One region of the Paenibacillus sp. MT86 genome, then DNA from elsewhere that is predicted to be linked to it. Evidence: predicted binding sites of a transcription regulator. Region 1 holds the regulator's gene; the other holds the start of a gene.
The links. Region 1 encodes Rex, which represses fermentation and respiration genes when NADH is low (regulators of the CRP and FNR family bind a similar motif). Its sites were predicted from a motif close to TTGTGAAATATTTCACAA; they were not measured.

Region 2: AC3RCL_RS20415 (nitrate/nitrite transporter) is a predicted target of Rex. The motif match lies at 4,442-4,459, and genes of this name have one in related genera.

Annotation. Positions count from the first base shown of each region.
Region 1 is NZ_CM179499.1:4,321,923-4,329,916, forward strand. It holds gene AC3RCL_RS19140 (cell wall elongation regulator TseB-like domain-containing protein) at 13-531, opposite strand; gene AC3RCL_RS19145 (amidohydrolase) at 563-1,864, opposite strand; gene AC3RCL_RS19150 (redox-sensing transcriptional repressor Rex) at 1,839-2,504, opposite strand; gene dinG (ATP-dependent DNA helicase DinG) at 2,570-5,446, opposite strand; gene AC3RCL_RS19160 (hypothetical protein) at 5,616-6,245, opposite strand; gene panD (aspartate 1-decarboxylase) at 6,356-6,739, opposite strand; gene panC (pantoate--beta-alanine ligase) at 6,732-7,622, opposite strand; gene panB (3-methyl-2-oxobutanoate hydroxymethyltransferase) at 7,619-7,994, opposite strand, start outside.
Region 2 is NZ_CM179499.1:4,572,643-4,580,636, forward strand. It holds gene AC3RCL_RS20400 (glycoside hydrolase family 38 N-terminal domain-containing protein) at 1-1,052, shown strand, start outside; gene AC3RCL_RS20405 (DUF6953 family protein) at 1,732-1,968, opposite strand; gene AC3RCL_RS20410 (YwiC-like family protein) at 2,092-2,817, opposite strand; gene AC3RCL_RS20415 (nitrate/nitrite transporter) at 2,870-4,384, opposite strand; gene AC3RCL_RS20420 (response regulator transcription factor) at 4,539-5,186, opposite strand; gene AC3RCL_RS20425 (sensor histidine kinase) at 5,183-6,262, opposite strand; gene AC3RCL_RS20430 (GAF domain-containing protein) at 6,259-6,723, opposite strand; gene narI (respiratory nitrate reductase subunit gamma) at 6,776-7,468, opposite strand; gene narJ (nitrate reductase molybdenum cofactor assembly chaperone) at 7,455-7,994, opposite strand, start outside.

The sequences.
Region 1 (7,994 bases):
TCATTTGTTTTCTTATTGATTAGGAAGAATAATATCATTTCCGATGGCGTTTCCGTCTTGAAAACGATAGAATCTGTAGCCGCGCTGACCGTTGTTTTCATATTGCAGCTGCCAGGCATACTCGCCTTCATACATTCCCGGCAGCAATCGCTTGATGACCGCACCCGGCATTTCGTTACGGATCTGGTCCCGCATCACGGCCTCTGACATGCCCGTATTCAATAACACCGACTGAACGGCATCTGTCCCTTCAACAGGAACGTTATCGTCCGTAAACTTCACCCAGACCATGCGGTCTTGATTGTCTTTATCTTTCCCGCTGACCACCCAATAGTTATTGTCCTCGCCCCATACCGATTTATAGGTCTTGTCGGACGAGACCAATTGGCCATGCTGTTTCGCTGCAAGGATCGCCATTCTTTCTTCATTCCACGTATCTTTCATAACATAGGAATAATAGAGCTGTAGGCCAAGCAATAATAGCAGGACGCCGGACACGCTCAGCAATATCCACTTCGTTTTTTTCTTCAAATCCGTCTTCCTCGCTCCCCTTGATTATTCCCTAGAGGGTTGTAAGACGCTCAAATGCACGCTGCGCTTCCCGGCGGATGCGTTCCTCGTCGAGAGTAAGGCTCGCGCCATTCTTCACCACCTGCTTGCCGTCAACCCATACATGCTCTACATCCTTCGCGCTGGCAGAGTAGATCGCGTGAGAAATATAGTCGGTCCGTGGAAGGAAATGCGCCTGATCCGTATTCAATGCGATCATATCGGCCTTCATCCCAACCGCGAGCATACCGATATCCTCAAGGAAAGCGGACTTGGCTCCGTATACCGTGCCCATTCGGAGCGCTTCGGAGGCCGGAATGGCCGTCGGATCCCCGCTTACTCCTTTATGGATCAGGGCAGCCAGCCGCATCTCTTCGAACATATCCAGGTTATTGTTGCTAGCAGGTCCGTCGGTACCGAGCGACACCGTTACGCCGGCTTTCAGCAGCGCAGGTACGCGGGCGACTCCGCTGGCAAGCTTCAAATTGCTTCCGGGATTATGCGATACGGCTACTTGATGCTTGGCCAAGACTTCGATTTCCTCATCGGTCAGATGAACGGCATGCGCAAGGAGCGTAGGACGGGAGAACATGCCCAGCTTCTCCAAATGGGCAACGGGGCGAAGCCCGTAATCCTTAACGTTCTGAGCCACTTCAGTTTCCGTTTCGGACATATGGGTATGCAAAGGCAGGTTCAAGTCATGGGATGCTTGAACGAATTTTTCGATGAAATCCGGCGGGCAGGTATAAGGCGCGTGCGGCGAGATCATCGTCGTAATTCTGCCGTCAGCCTTGCCATGCCAATCCTTCGCGAATGCCACCGCCTCATCCAGCTTCTGCTGCTGTACCTCGGGCGGGCATAAACCGATTACGCCGCGCGTCAGGACGCCGCGCATTCCCGAGTCCTGGACAACCTTCGCGACCTGATCCATATGGTCATACATATCCACAAACGTCGTGGTTCCGCCCTTGATCATCTCCAGCACGGAGAGCGATGTGCCCCAATATACGTCGTCTGACGTGAATTTGGCTTCCATCGGCCACATTTTTTCCTGAAGCCATACCTGCAGTGCCAGATCGTCCCCATAGCCGCGAAGAAGCGACATGGCGGCATGTCCATGCGTGTTCACCAATCCGGGCAGGAAGAACAGATGGGTTCCGTCGATAATTTCTGTCCCCTCTTCCACGACGGGCTCCTCCTCGCCCAGGTACGTGATCCGGTCGTTCTCAACCACCAGGTATCCGCGAAGCACGGATTGGCCTTCCTCCAGTACTGCAAACGTTCCGTTCTTAACCATCCACTTCGTTGTTGTCATGTGCTGCATCCTCCTTGCCGTTATCCAAATAATAGGCCAAACTTTGCAAATCCGTTGTAAAATCAGCCGTATGAATCCGGATATGGGCTGGGGCTTTCAGGATGGTTGGCGCAAAGTTCAGAATCGCCTCGATCCCTGAGGCGATAAGCTGATTCGCTACGTTCTGCGCTTCGAAATCCGGAACGGTAATAATCCCGATTCGAATGCCGTGCTCATGAACCGTCTTCTCCAGCTCTTCCATCGGCTGTACGACCAAATTGTTAATTTTCATACCAACTTTGGGAGAATACGAATCGAAAATCGCCACAATCTTCATATTATCCTTCAGGAATGCATTGTAATTCGATAATGCATGTCCAAGATTACCGGCCCCGACCAATGCGACATTGATCTTCTGGTCCAGCTTCAGAATCTGGCGAATCTTCTCGATCAGATAAGAAACATCATATCCGATCCCTTTCCGTCCAAAATCACCGAAATACGCCAGGTCCTTACGAATTTGAGCAGGATTGAGGTCCAGCTTCTGTCCCAGCTCCTGGGAGGAAACCGTGGAAACCTCCCTCTTCTGAAGCTCATTCAAATAGCGCAAGTATACAGGTAATCTGCGGACCACGGCTTCCGAAATTTTTTCCGATTTCATGCATGCTCCCCCTAATAATAGGTTAATAACTACATCTTTTTTTGTTGATCGTGCTTGGTTTCACTTTATTCCGCTTGGTTTCCCGCGCTTGCCTCTTCCTGCAGCCATTCCGAAATTCGGGGAACGATCCCCTCTGTCGGCATATGCTCCATCTTCGGCCCCGGCAAGGAATATAAGAAATACTTCCCGTAATAGGATTCAATGACCCGCGTATCGTACACGATCACGATCCCTTTATCTTGTGCTGTTCGCACCAGACGCCCAAACCCCTGTTTGAAACGAATGACCGCTTGCGGAACCGAAAGCTTCATGAAGGGATTCTTCTTCTGCTGCTGCAGCAGTTCGCTCTTGGCCTCGACCAAGGGGTGATTCGGCGGCTGGAACGGCAGCCGGACGATGGCAAGACAAGTCAGCGCCTCACCCGGGATGTCTACCCCTTCCCAGAAGGAGCTGGTGCCCAGCAGCACGGAAGCGCTGCTGTCCTGAAATCTTCGGATTAACTTGGTACGGCTGGTTCCGTCCATACCTTGTCCCAATACCGTGATGTCGCTTGATGCCAGCGCTTCTTTCAGCGGCTCGTGCACCTGGCGCAGCATCCGGTACGAAGTGAACAGGACGAGCATGCGGCCATGCGTAGCGACGGCCGTATCGGCCAAAGACTTCACGAGCGTATTCACAAAGAGTGCATCCCCGACCGATCCCTTCACGCTCGGAAAATCGCGCGGCACGACAAGAAGGGCCTGTTCCCTGTAATTAAACGGGGACGGGAGCTGAACCGTGTTCAGGTTCCCCGCTTCAGCCGCTTCCTGAAGACCCAGGTTTTCGATCATGAACTGAAACGATTTGTCCACCGACAAGGTCGCCGATGTCAGAATCACGCTTTGTTTCTTGTCAAAAAACAATTCCTTCAGATGAGCGCTCACGTCGACGGGCACGGCATACAACTGCAGCGATTTGCTGCGGAAATTGCCGTTCGCCTCCATCCAGTATACCGTGCCCTCATCGTTCAGGGCCATGAAGGAGCGCAGGTCTTCGCGATGCGAGGCCAGGTCCTTAAATAGGCCCGATAGGTCGGTTAACAGGCTGTCCGCGCTGTAGTCATCCAAATCTTCCTTCATTTCGGCGATCAGCTTATCGCCCTTGCGCACGACATCGCCCAGCGTCAGATGAATTTGATGCTCCAGTTCGGCCATCGAATCCCAATCCTTCGGCTTCTTAAGCGGGGACAGGCGGAGCGAGAATTGGCCGGCATCTCCCGGAGAAGCGTCTCCGCGTTCCGGAAGCAGTCCGAACAATTGATCGCTGAGCCGATCCCAGTTCTCTTTTGCGGTAATGAGGTCCGGATACAAACGGTCGATGACGGAAGACCATTCGACTGCCTTCTCGTGCGGCGAAGCTTGCAGCAGCTGGCGCAGAGCCGGGAGCTGCCCGCTTCGGCTGTCTTTGTACAAACGGGTCAAGGTATGGACCACCGAAAAATACTTCATCTGCAAGCCAAGGTGCTTGCCGGCGACATCCTCAAGATGATGCGCTTCGTCGATGACGAGGCGCTCATAGCTTGGCAGCAGCTGATGATTCGCCTTCACGTCGGTGAACAGCTTCGAATGGTTCGTAATGACGACATCCGCGATGCCTGCTTCATGCTTGGCCCTGTGATAGTAGCATTTGCGGAACCAAGGACAGGCGCGTCCGAGGCAAGAATCCGAATCGCTGGATATGGTCTCCCAGAAATCCCCTCCGCGTCCGCCAAGGTTTAGCTCTTCATCATCCCCGTTCTCCGTCTGGGTCAGCCAGACCAGCATCTGGGCCGCCGTGATTACGTCTTCCTTCGGGGAATGAAAATCTCTTCTATTTATTTTATGTTCAAATTTTCTCAAACACAAATAATGTCCCCTGCCCTTGAAAATGGCCGCCTTAAAAGGAAAAGGAACAACCTGGGTGAGCAGGGGAATATCCCGGTCACGCAGCTGTTCTTGAAGGTTGATCGTATGCGTGCTCACCATAACCTTCTGTTCCTGCTTCACGCTTTGATAGATCGACGGCAGCAAATATCCAAGGGATTTGCCGGTTCCCGTGCCCGCTTCGATCAATAGATGTTTATTGTCATCCAGCGCCTGCATCACTTCCTGGAACATCATGTCCTGGGCATCCCTGCTCTCATAATGAGGCAGCGTTTCCTTCAGGCGTTCACGGACATCGTTCATGTATTGCTCGAAGCTTACATCGGCCAAAGGGTTGGGCTCCGTCTCATCTCTGACAGGTGCTATATCGTTCCAATCATCCACCGCCAAGGCAAACTGGCGGTAGTACGTATGGGTGTCTCCCGCTTGTACGGCTCGGTGCTCCCTGTCGGAACGAATGCCGTCAAAGAACCAGGCCAAATCGCTGTCCTCGTCGGCAAACAGGTCGCTTAAACGCTGAATGGTGAGCAGCGGAAGCTCGTCGATCTCCTCCAAACATTTCAGCAGCGCATAGGCTGTGGCAAGCGCATCGCTGTCCGCCTGGTGCGGACGGTCATGCTCCAGGCCGAAATGAGAGGACACCATCCCGAGCTGGTAGGACGGGAGCGAGGGAAAGCATATTTTTAAGAAGTGCATCGTATCTAGAATACGGCCGCTGAACGGTAAATAGCCGCAGCGATCGAGCGCGTTTTGCAAAAAGTTAAAATCAAAAGCGACGTTATGTCCAACCAATACGACATCGTCGAGCATGGGCACAAGCTCCATCATCATTTCTTCCAATGACGGAGCATCCGCTACATCACTGTCGGAAATGCCGGTCAAACCGGTAATAAAAGGAGGGATCGGAATCCCGGGATTGACATAGGTGCCGTATACGCGGGATATGCTTCGATCCTCTTCGATGATGGCCAGTCCAACCTGAATGATTTCATCTGCAGACTGGTTGCCCGTGGTTTCAAAATCCAATACGGCAAATTTCATTTCGATAAAATCCCTTTCCTCCAGACTAATTAACAGCATACCAGAAGTTGCGGGTTTTGAACATTCCGGGTAAAAAATCCCCTGGCTTTCTGTACCGCTCCCGTACGCAAAAAGCGATGCCAAAGTCTCAAGGTGAGCTCTGGCATCGCTTCTTGTTGTGGCTTGATTTCTACAGCAAAGAGATCAATTGGCTGCCGTACTGGAGCTCACCGCGATTCTGCTTGCAGACCTCCAGGTTGATCATGGGGTCGGGAAGCGTTGGATCGCTATGAATTGCCAGTGCAAAATGTTCCTCGGCCTTTGCTTGCTGTCCATTCAACACCTCGATGCATCCAAGCGCATTGTAGATCATCGCCCGAAGCTTTCTGTTGTCAGCCAGGGGCAGGATGGAGATCAGTACGTCGGATGCTTGGGCGGTTTGCCCCAAATACAGATGGGACATGGCAATGTACAACTTGATCAGAAGGCTGTCCGGAAATACCGCAGCGGCTGCCTCAAACTGCTGTATGGCCGGCTGGAACATCAACAGCTTGTAGTAACCTTGACCGCGAACGAACGCATCCAGCTGCAATTCAGGCGCTTCGGTCGGCGGAAAAACCGGAGGTGACGCTGCACTCTCGCGGAAGATGGCCATTTTTTCTTCAAAATGCAGCCACTCCTCGATAATGCCCTCGCTCATGCTTTTGAGCATGTTCCAGTTTTGTACCAGCGCCTGTTTTTGGGGACCTTGAGCAGAAGGGTAATGCTTCACAATTTCATCTAACATGTTGTTCATTTCGGCGAATACATGTTGAAACATAGCTGCATCCCACCCTTAGCGGAAAAATGAGATCAGTGCGTCGACCTGAACTCATTTTCTGTAGAAGACGGTCTTTTCATCCCTTTAGGGTCCCGACACATTTTGGTTCTTCAGAGAATGGCGGCGTGAACTTCGCGATACTCCGTCGTAACCGGCTTATTCGATTCGTCGACGATCACGACCGTCGGGGTGTGATGGTCGTATTCCTCTTTGGACATCATGGCATAAGAAATGATAATGACGTTGTCGCCGGGCTGTACGAGCCGTGCGGCTGCCCCATTCAAGCAGATGACGCCGCTGCCGCGCTCGCCTTTGATTACGTACGTTTCCAGACGGGCGCCGTTGTTATTGTTCACGATTTGAACTTTTTCATTCTCCAGAAGGTCTGCAGCCTCCATTAGATCCTCATCAATGGTAATGCTGCCCACATAGTTCAGATTGGCTTCCGTCACCGTTGCGCGGTGGATTTTGGATTTCATCATCGTTCTAAACATGGGATCCCCCTACTTTTGGTTGAAGTAATGCATTGTCAATGAGACGGGTGCGGCCAAAACGCACGGCCAGCGCCATGATGACGGGTCTGTCTTCATCCACAATGCGGTATGAATCTTCCACGGGCGCAAGCTCCGGGAAGGTGAGCAATTCCGCGTAATCGATATCAGCGAGCGGAGAACGGGATATATAATCCCGAAGATGAGCGCGGATCTCTCCTGCCGTCGTCGCTTGTCCCTGCCGGATTGCCTCCTGAGCCGTCCGCAGCGAGCCCGACAGCACAAGCGCCTGTTCCCGCTCTTCCGGCTTCAGATACACGTTCCGCGAGCTTAGGGCAAGGCCGTCGGATTCGCGAATGATCGGACATGGCACGATGGTCACATCCATATTCAAATCCCGTACCATTTGTTCTATGACGGCCACCTGCTGCGCATCCTTCATCCCGAAGAAGGCATAGTCGGGCTTTACGATATTGAACAATTTATTAACAACCGTGGTGACACCGTCAAAATGTCCGGGGCGGGAGGCCCCGCACAACAATGACGTAATTTCAGCTACGGCAATTTTGGTTTTGGTCGGCTGAGGATACATTTCCTCTACCGCAGGAATGAATACCACGTCCACCCCTTCGGATTCCGCCAACGCCAGGTCACGCGCTTCATCCCGTGGGTAAGTTTCATAATCCTCGCCCGGTCCGAACTGAATCGGATTGACAAAGATGCTGATGACCACCGTGCCTGACATTTCCCGCGCCTTGCGCATCAGGCTGGCGTGTCCTTCATGCAAATAACCCATCGTAGGCACGAGACCTACCGGGCCTCTGCCGGATTCCAGCCGGTCCCGAAGCTCTGATCTTAAATCCGCAATGCTGCGAATCACTTTCATGATGTCGTGCCCACCTTTTCCTTTTGGCTTCCATATAATGCCGTTGTCGTTTCGGAACCGGCATTGTTCTCCGTCTTGAACACATGCTCCTCGGCAGGGAATGCGCGGTCCTTCACTTCCTTCACATACTGCGTGATACCCTCGCGGATAACGGAGCCGACATCGGCGTAGGTTTTCACGAAGCGTTTGTCCCGATAAGGGGACGCGTATTTCAATATATCATGGAATACCAGCACCTGGCCGTCACAATAACGACCGGCGCCGATGCCAATGGTCGGGATGCTCAGCGCTTTGGATATGTCAGCAGCCGCTTCTTCCGTAACCAGCTCCAACACGATAGCAAATGCGCCGGCCGCTTCAAGCGCCTTCGCA
Region 2 (7,994 bases), 250 kb from region 1:
CACATACGGGGGCACTCGTTACGGAGCTCACGCTTGAAGCGGGAGAGTCCCGGATATTGTTTATTCATGCGCACGAATCGTCAGATGTTCCCGCTGCTTCCGGGAATATGGCGACCGCGCGGAATACCGAACCGATCGCATGCGAAGGCATCGCCGACATCTGGACCCAGCCCTTGACTCCCTATCCGATCGTGGCGGGCAAGAGTTCGCTCGAATCCGACTTCTTCCGGATCGAATGGGAAATGAACAATGGCATTACGGCCTGGATCGATAAGACACGCTCGGCGGACCTGCTGGACGGCGAACGCGAGCACGGGGCATTCACTCCTGTCTACGAGGTTACGCCGGCACAGGATGAGTTTAATCCATCCGAAATATGCTCGACCCGCCGCCGCATGGGACGCAACCGGAAGGGCACCAACGTCCAGCGGGATGCCGGGCGCTTAACCCGGGCGACCGTGCTGGACAACGGACCGCTGTTTGCCCTGGTCGAGCTGGTGTTCGACGTGAAGGGACTCAGCTACTATGCCCTCCACATCAAAATGTTTGCCAACCAGCCTCGTGTCGAGGTGTCCGTCCGCTTCCACAAGGACAGCGTTTGGCTGCCGGAAAATGTCTATGTGGCACTGCCGTTCTCGCTGGGGACGGAAGCCGAGTTATACGCCGAAAAAGCCGGATGCCATATCCGGCCTTGGAAGGATCAAATTCCTGGAAGCTGCCTCGATTACACCAGCGTGCAGGAGGGAATATTCTGGCACTCGGCTAAAGACCGGGAAGCGCTGACCCTGTCCATGACAGACACGCCGCTCGTACAGCTCGGAACGCTGGAGCACGGGCCGCGCCAGCTTCACACCATGCAGCCGGCGGACAGCCGTCCTTCCACGTATGCCTGGATATTGACGAACTACTGGGAGACCAATTTCAAGGCTACGCTCGGCGGCTTCTACGAGTTCCGCTATGCGGTAGAACGCCATCGCCAGCTGGACCCCCAGCAAACGGCGAAGACGCTGCACGCCTCGACCGGACAATTCACGGTCCATCGGATCCATTGATTCATGATGAAGAACAGCTGCCCCATAAATAAGTAGGGTTGTTCACTTGACGGACGGTTCGTCAGATTAAAAAATGTGTCAAATGAAGTAATGACGGTGCTCAGGATATTATCCTTGCACCGCCATTTCTTGCTTTTCGGTTCGTTGCCGCCTTGAGCAGATTATCGGCAAGTGTAAGCCATCCCGGCATCTTCGATGGTTGAAAACAGCGCCTGGACTTTCTTCTGTTATTTCGCCTTGTGCTTGACAACCGCTTTACCACAGACGAACGTATAGCGGTTGGCATTGGCTTCGATCTTGGTACCGTCGACAAAATAGTGTTCCAACCGTTTCTTTCGTAAATGATAGGTAACACTTTCATTTTACCAAGAGACGGTTTTTTTCGTATGCTAATTAAAGTGAGGGATCTGCACAACGTAGCGGAGAGGACGAAACGATTCCGGACAAGCGAGAGCGGTCGCCTTTGTCCCCGAATTTCATCCTTGCTTAGAACCGTCCCAAGAAATTTGGGGGCAACAGCGATGGGAGGAACGATTCGTACTCGGAGCGCCTCCTAACAGAAAAAGAGAGCATCCCGCCAGATCTAAGATCTTTTGGGGCACCCTCGTTCTCATTAATATAAGGATGTGGCCTGTCGATCCGGCCTCTCCTGTCTTTTGATTATTCGGTTATAGCGGGATTACGTCCAGGCCCACATGAATCCGTCGCGATCCCAGGCAATCCGGCCGCCATGCAGTTTGCGGAAGGCCTTCTTCACGTCCTTGGACAGCGAAGCATTTCCATTCTCGTTCACGAAGACAAATTCTTCTCCGAAGTTCTCGCGTACATAACGGATGGCTTCCGTCTGATACAAATTGCCCGTAAACCGGATTTCCTCCACCATCCATTCGGCCACCTGCTGTGCTGTATATGCCATATTTGCATTCTTCCCTTCTGTATCCATTCCCTTATTATAACAGAATGGACGACAGAGTCGATTCGCATGGAAGCCGACCGAAGGCAGCTGTGCATATTTCGCCATCGCGATAGCAAAAGCAGATTACATCAAGATCCATGACAGCAATAAAAACTGGATGGAACCCGCAATCTCGATCATGCCGACCTTCATCGGTTTCATTATTTTTCCGGCATACCGCAGTGTCTTCACAAACGGAAACAAGAACGGCAGGCACATCCACGGATGCCCGAGGAATATCGGCAGAATCAGCATCACCGAATGATACATGATGGCATATGCCGTCCAGCGCCTGTTTTTCCGCTCCCGAAATACGGATTTGACAAAGAATACGGTTCCCGTGAAATATAGGAAATTCAGAGCAACAACAGCAGCTAGAAGCTGATCGAAGCCTCCTCCTCCCAGCATGTATGCAGCGGCGCCTCCGGTACAGAACAGCAGGATCGCACAAATATGGTTCAGCAGCGCACGCTCCGCTTTGCGGAGGACATGCCAGACATTAACCATGATCAGCACGAGGAGGACCGGCGCAAACCAGAGCATCGACGGCTTGAGAACAAGTACCGGAACCAGAAACACGGCGGCAACAAGAGCATAAACGGTCCCCCAGGATATCCAGGTTTTGCGTTTGGCCGGGGTCTTTAAGGATTGCAGAAACGGATAGGACGCCATATATAGAAACAACCACGCCAAAAACAGCGGAAGGTGCAGAAGGGCCGGCTTGGCAGCCACCATCCCGATGAAATAAGGTACAGAGACCATGGCCCAGCCTCCATGCTCCCGCGGAATCACAATCCTCGTCTTTTTCATGCCTCTCTCCCTCTCCATCCATCAACTCGCACCGACAACGATTCATCTCTTGTCAGCCGCTCGAAGCATTGCCGGACGAATGGTATGTAATATCGCTAAAGGTACCTACATAATGAATGATGTCGCCGGATTCGTCCCTTACGGCATTAATGGTCAACAGCTCCAAATATTCCTCCCCGTTTTTTCTGCGGTTCCAAATCTCCCCCTGCCAGCTTCCGCGTTCCATGATCTCAGACCACATCGCGCGATAAAACGCCGGCGACTGCCTCCCGGACTTCAGCACGCTCGGATTTTTGCCGAGCACTTCCTCCTCCGAGTATCCCGTTAACTTCGTGAATGCCGGATTGACGGCACTGATCCTTCCGCTTGGATCCGTTACCAGAATTCCTTGGCCGGTGGAGTTAAACACCTCGGATTGCACGGCAAGTTTGTCCTGGTAGTACATCCATACCACAACGACGAAGCTCGCAAGCGCAACCTGCGACAAAGCCATGAAGCCGATGGAATACTGCCCCGTAACCGAATGGATAAAGGAAAGCATCAGCGGCGGAAAGAAACCGCCAAGACCGCCCATCATGGACACGATGCCATTCACGATGCCGGCCTGCTTGTTGAAATAAAGGGGCACGAGTTTGAAAATGACCCCGTTGCCGAGACCCGCACCAACGGCTATGGTTAAGCAGCCGGCCGTATACAAGCCGATGGGCGGGGAGAATGCCAACAGGATAGCCGCAGCCGTCAGCCCCAGGAATACGCCCATTAATAAGAACAGCGGTTTAAATCGATCTGCAAGCCAGCCGCCGACGGGACGCAAAAAAGTCGCGATCATGATGAACCCGGCCGTCCGCATCCCGGCATCCACCTTGGCCAGCTCAAAATGAGAAACCAGGAAGTTCGGCAAGTACACCGTAAAGGCTACGAACGAACCGAAGGTAATGAAATAAAAAAGCGAGAAAAACCACAGTTTTTCATTCTTATATACACCCTTGATCTGTTCCATGACCGGTGTTTTCACCTTGATTTCTTTGCGGTCGCCTAAAAAAACATTGAATAATGCAAATATCAGCAGCAGGATCAAATACAGCTGGACGGTTTTGGACCATCCGATCCCCGTCGCGATGACCGGTGCGGCAAACGTCGTAATGGCTGTACCGATGTTGCCCATCCCGTAGATCCCATTGACCAGTCCCAGCTTCTCTTTTGCATAGTATTTCGGCAATGAGGTCACGCCCACCGAGAACACGGCCCCACCGATCCCAAGGAACAAGCCGCCGATGACCAGATGCGTAAAGGATGAAGCCACGCTGATAAAATAGACCGGAAACAGCAGCAGGATGAAGCTGGATATAAAAACAATTCGTGCTCCGACCACGTTGGCGTAATAGCCGAGCGGTATCCGCAGAACCGAGCCCAGGACCACCGGAATGGCCGTCAGAATGGCGATCCGGTCTGCCGGAATGGCGATATCTTCTCTTATGAACGGCAGGAGCGCGGAGATGATGACCCATACCATAAAACCAAGCACCAGATTCATTGTTTGCAGCGGAAGCTGCAGCTTTTTGATCATTCCCATCACCTTTTCCAAAGCGTAATGAATGGCATATTGATCCCCAGCTCCTATTGTACGTGCACCTATTCACAATGCGAATAGGGAAGTTCCCTGAATCTCTCCGGGGAACTTCCCTATTCCTTACCGCAATCACCCTGCTTATGCGCCATAATTAAAAATCCAGCAGTTTTTTCTTCAGCGCATATTCCACTAACTCCGGGCGGCTCTTCAATTTCAGCTTTTCCATGATTTTGGCCTTGTGCGCTTCCACCGTTTTGACCGATACAAATAGTTTTTCCGCGATTTCCTTGTTGCCATAGCCCTTCGCGATCAGCGGCAGGATTTCAATCTCCCGTTGGGACAGACTGTTGAACGGATCCTGCTCCGCGCTCTCGCTGTCTTTCTTGATAAATTCCCGGACCAGGGACGTGGCCATCTGGGGGTGGATGTAGGTTCCTCCCTTATGGACCATGCGGATGGCCGAAATCAATTCATCATCCGGCGCATTTTTGAGCACGTAACCCGAAGCCCCGTTCTTCAAAACATGGAACAGGTAATCGTCATCGTCATACATGGTCAGGATCAAAATTTTCGTTTCCGGAAATTCGCTGCTGATCTTGCCTGTGGCAATCAATCCGCTCTCGCCGGGAGGCATGCTTAAATCCATCAACAGCACATGCGGCCGGTGCTTGGCCACCATGGCGTATGCCTCGATGCCGTCTGCCGCCGTCGCGACGACCTCCATATCCTCTTGGTAATTCAGAATCATGGAAAATCCGCTGCGGACCACGGCATGATCATCCGCGATCACAATTTTCATGTTCCCCTCACCTCCGCCTTGCCGCTGCTCGTAAGCGGGATCTTCAGCTGAACCGTCGTCCCCTCGCCGGGAGCGGAAACCAAAGTAAACTGGCCACCGACGAGCTCAGCGCGTTCGCGCATTCCGTACAGCCCGAGTCCGGTTCCCTTGGCTTCGTCAATGATCATGTTAAATCCGGCGCCATCGTCCCGGACGGTTAACTGAAGGCAGCCGTTCTCCTCGCATAATCGGACATGAACCTCGTCCGTTCCCGAATATTTCAAGGCATTTAACACCGCTTCCTGGCAAACCCGGTACACCACCGTTTCAATCTCGCTGCCATAGCGGGCCGCCGCCAACTCGGCAGAGAACTCAACCAGCATGCCGTAATTCTTCCCGATCCATTTGAAATGGGAGCGGAAGGCAGCCTCCAGCCCCAAATCATCGAGGGAAGCGGGCCGGAGCTCGACCGACAAATGCCGGATATCATCCAGCAGCCTCGTTAAAGACACCTCGGTCTGGTGCAGCTTCTTGAGCACATCCTCGCCCACATTCATATATTTAACGACGCGCAGGTCGACCAGCGAGCTTAAGAGCTCCTGAGCCACGCTATCGTGCAGCTCGCGCGAGATCCGCTTGCGCTCGTCCTCCTGTGCCTTGATGACGTATTTCAGCATATTCGTCCGCTGCAGCATTTCCTGCGTTTTCTGCTGCTTCGTCAGATCGAGGAGCATCATCACCCGGATGCCGCGGGCTTCATCGATGGTATGGTAACTGGCCGCATAAGGAACAATTCCTTCGGACCGCGTCTTCAGATAGACTTGGAACGACGAGAATTCTCCATCCGGATAATCCAGATAGCATTTGGAGCAGGAGATGAGATCCTGTTCGTCGGTGTACCCTTCGCAGGTCTGGCAGAAGGACCCGTCCTGTCCGGAGTGCATCCTCTCGATCACTTCAATGTCAAGGATATTCTCCGCAGCCGGATTCATCGCGACCACGCTGCCGTCCTCGTCCATAAAAAAAATGGCTTCCATGCTGTTCTGATACATGTTTCTCAGCAATTCGCTCAGATGCTCATCCGTCATTTGAATCACGGCCGTGATACCTCCTTGGCATAAAAAGCGCCAAATTCCATCCCTATACCTTCCTGAAAAGACGCAAAGGCCTTGTGATCCAGCATGTTCTCCTTACGGTATCCCACAAGCAAAACCCCCATGACGCGCGTGCCTTCCCACAGCGGTATGGCACCGAGGCTCTTCAGCTGCTCTGCAACGATAATCGGATAATTATACAAGTCCCTTGATTCAATATCCGCATTCACATTCGGGATCAGCATCGGTTTCCCGGTCTTAAACACCATGCCGGCGATGCCCTTGCCGGAATGCAGCACGATGCGCTTGTACCTCTCGTTGATGTTTCCCGAGGCATACTGCCAGGTCAATACAAATCGGTCTTCAGCCGGCTGCACCAATGCCATGGACACGAAATCGAAATGAAACCGGGTCCGAAGCTTATCCATTTCACGTTGGTAATCATAGATCGGCTGATTCTTCATCCCCATTACTCCTCTGACGTAGAAAAGAAGGCTAAAGAAGCCTTCTCTCGTCCTACGACTCAAATTTGCGGTGCTTTCTATACAGGATATATCTTCTGCCCACATAATTCAACGGAACACTCCACACATGGACCAGACGGGTAAACGGCCACAAACCGAAAATACCAAATCCCGAAAGAATGTGAATTTTGAACGACAGCGGCACATCCTCCATCAGCGAAGCCTCCGGTCGGAACATAAACAGTCCGCGGAACCAGACCGAGACCGTTTCCCGATAATTGAATTCCGGCTGCACCGCGTTTGTGACCAGCGTGCTGTACATCCCCATGAAGACGATAAACAGCAGGAGGACATTGACCACCATATCGGAAGCGGTGCTGAGTTTTCGGACATTTCGGATGGCAAACCGTCTGGCGGTCAACAAGATCATGCCCCCCAGCGTTAAAAAGCCGAACGCGCTTCCGATATACACCGCGCCGATATGGTACATATGGTCGCTGACGCCGAGCGACTCCATCCAGGATTGGGGGATGGCCAGGCCGGCCACGTGTCCCCCGATAACCGGAATGATGCCAAGATGGAACATGAGGCTGCCCAGCTTGAGATGTTTTTTCTCGATAAACTCGCTGGATTTTGCCGTCCAGTTAAACTGGTCCGTACGATAACGGTAAATATGACCGACGATAAATACAACGATGCATACATAGGGGAAAATGACCCACAAAAATTGATCAATCATGTTCATGAGCGGCAGCCTCCTGACTGAGACACGCCTTGAACGTGCCGCGAAGCCCTTGAACGAGATAAGCATACGGGCTGTTATACTTCTCCAAGGCTTTCAGCAGATGATAGGTGCCGTCTTCCATGACGGCCATCATCAAATTCAGGCTCTCCGCGGCTTCCTTCTCGCGGCCCTGCCAGGGCGCCGCGTACAAAAACTCGCACATCAGCGGAAGATAATCCGACAATTCCGAGCCTTCGATGCCAAGGCCAAACATCTCATACGTCTCCTTAAGCCTGGCGAGCATCTGCCCGCGTTCCCGGCCGTCCTCGAATTTGTAATAGGTCATATACAATGTGGATTTCGCCTGAAAGTCGAAGGTCTGGACATACAGCTCTTCAATCTCCTCCATGCTGTATTCATGCATGATCGTCCAATACGTTCTGACGGATTCATAGGCCGGATCGGCGGAGTCAAGCAGCTCCTCCATGACGGACGGATGGAAATCCAGCTTTTCCGGATACGTGAGCTGCTGAGCAAAAAAACCGAA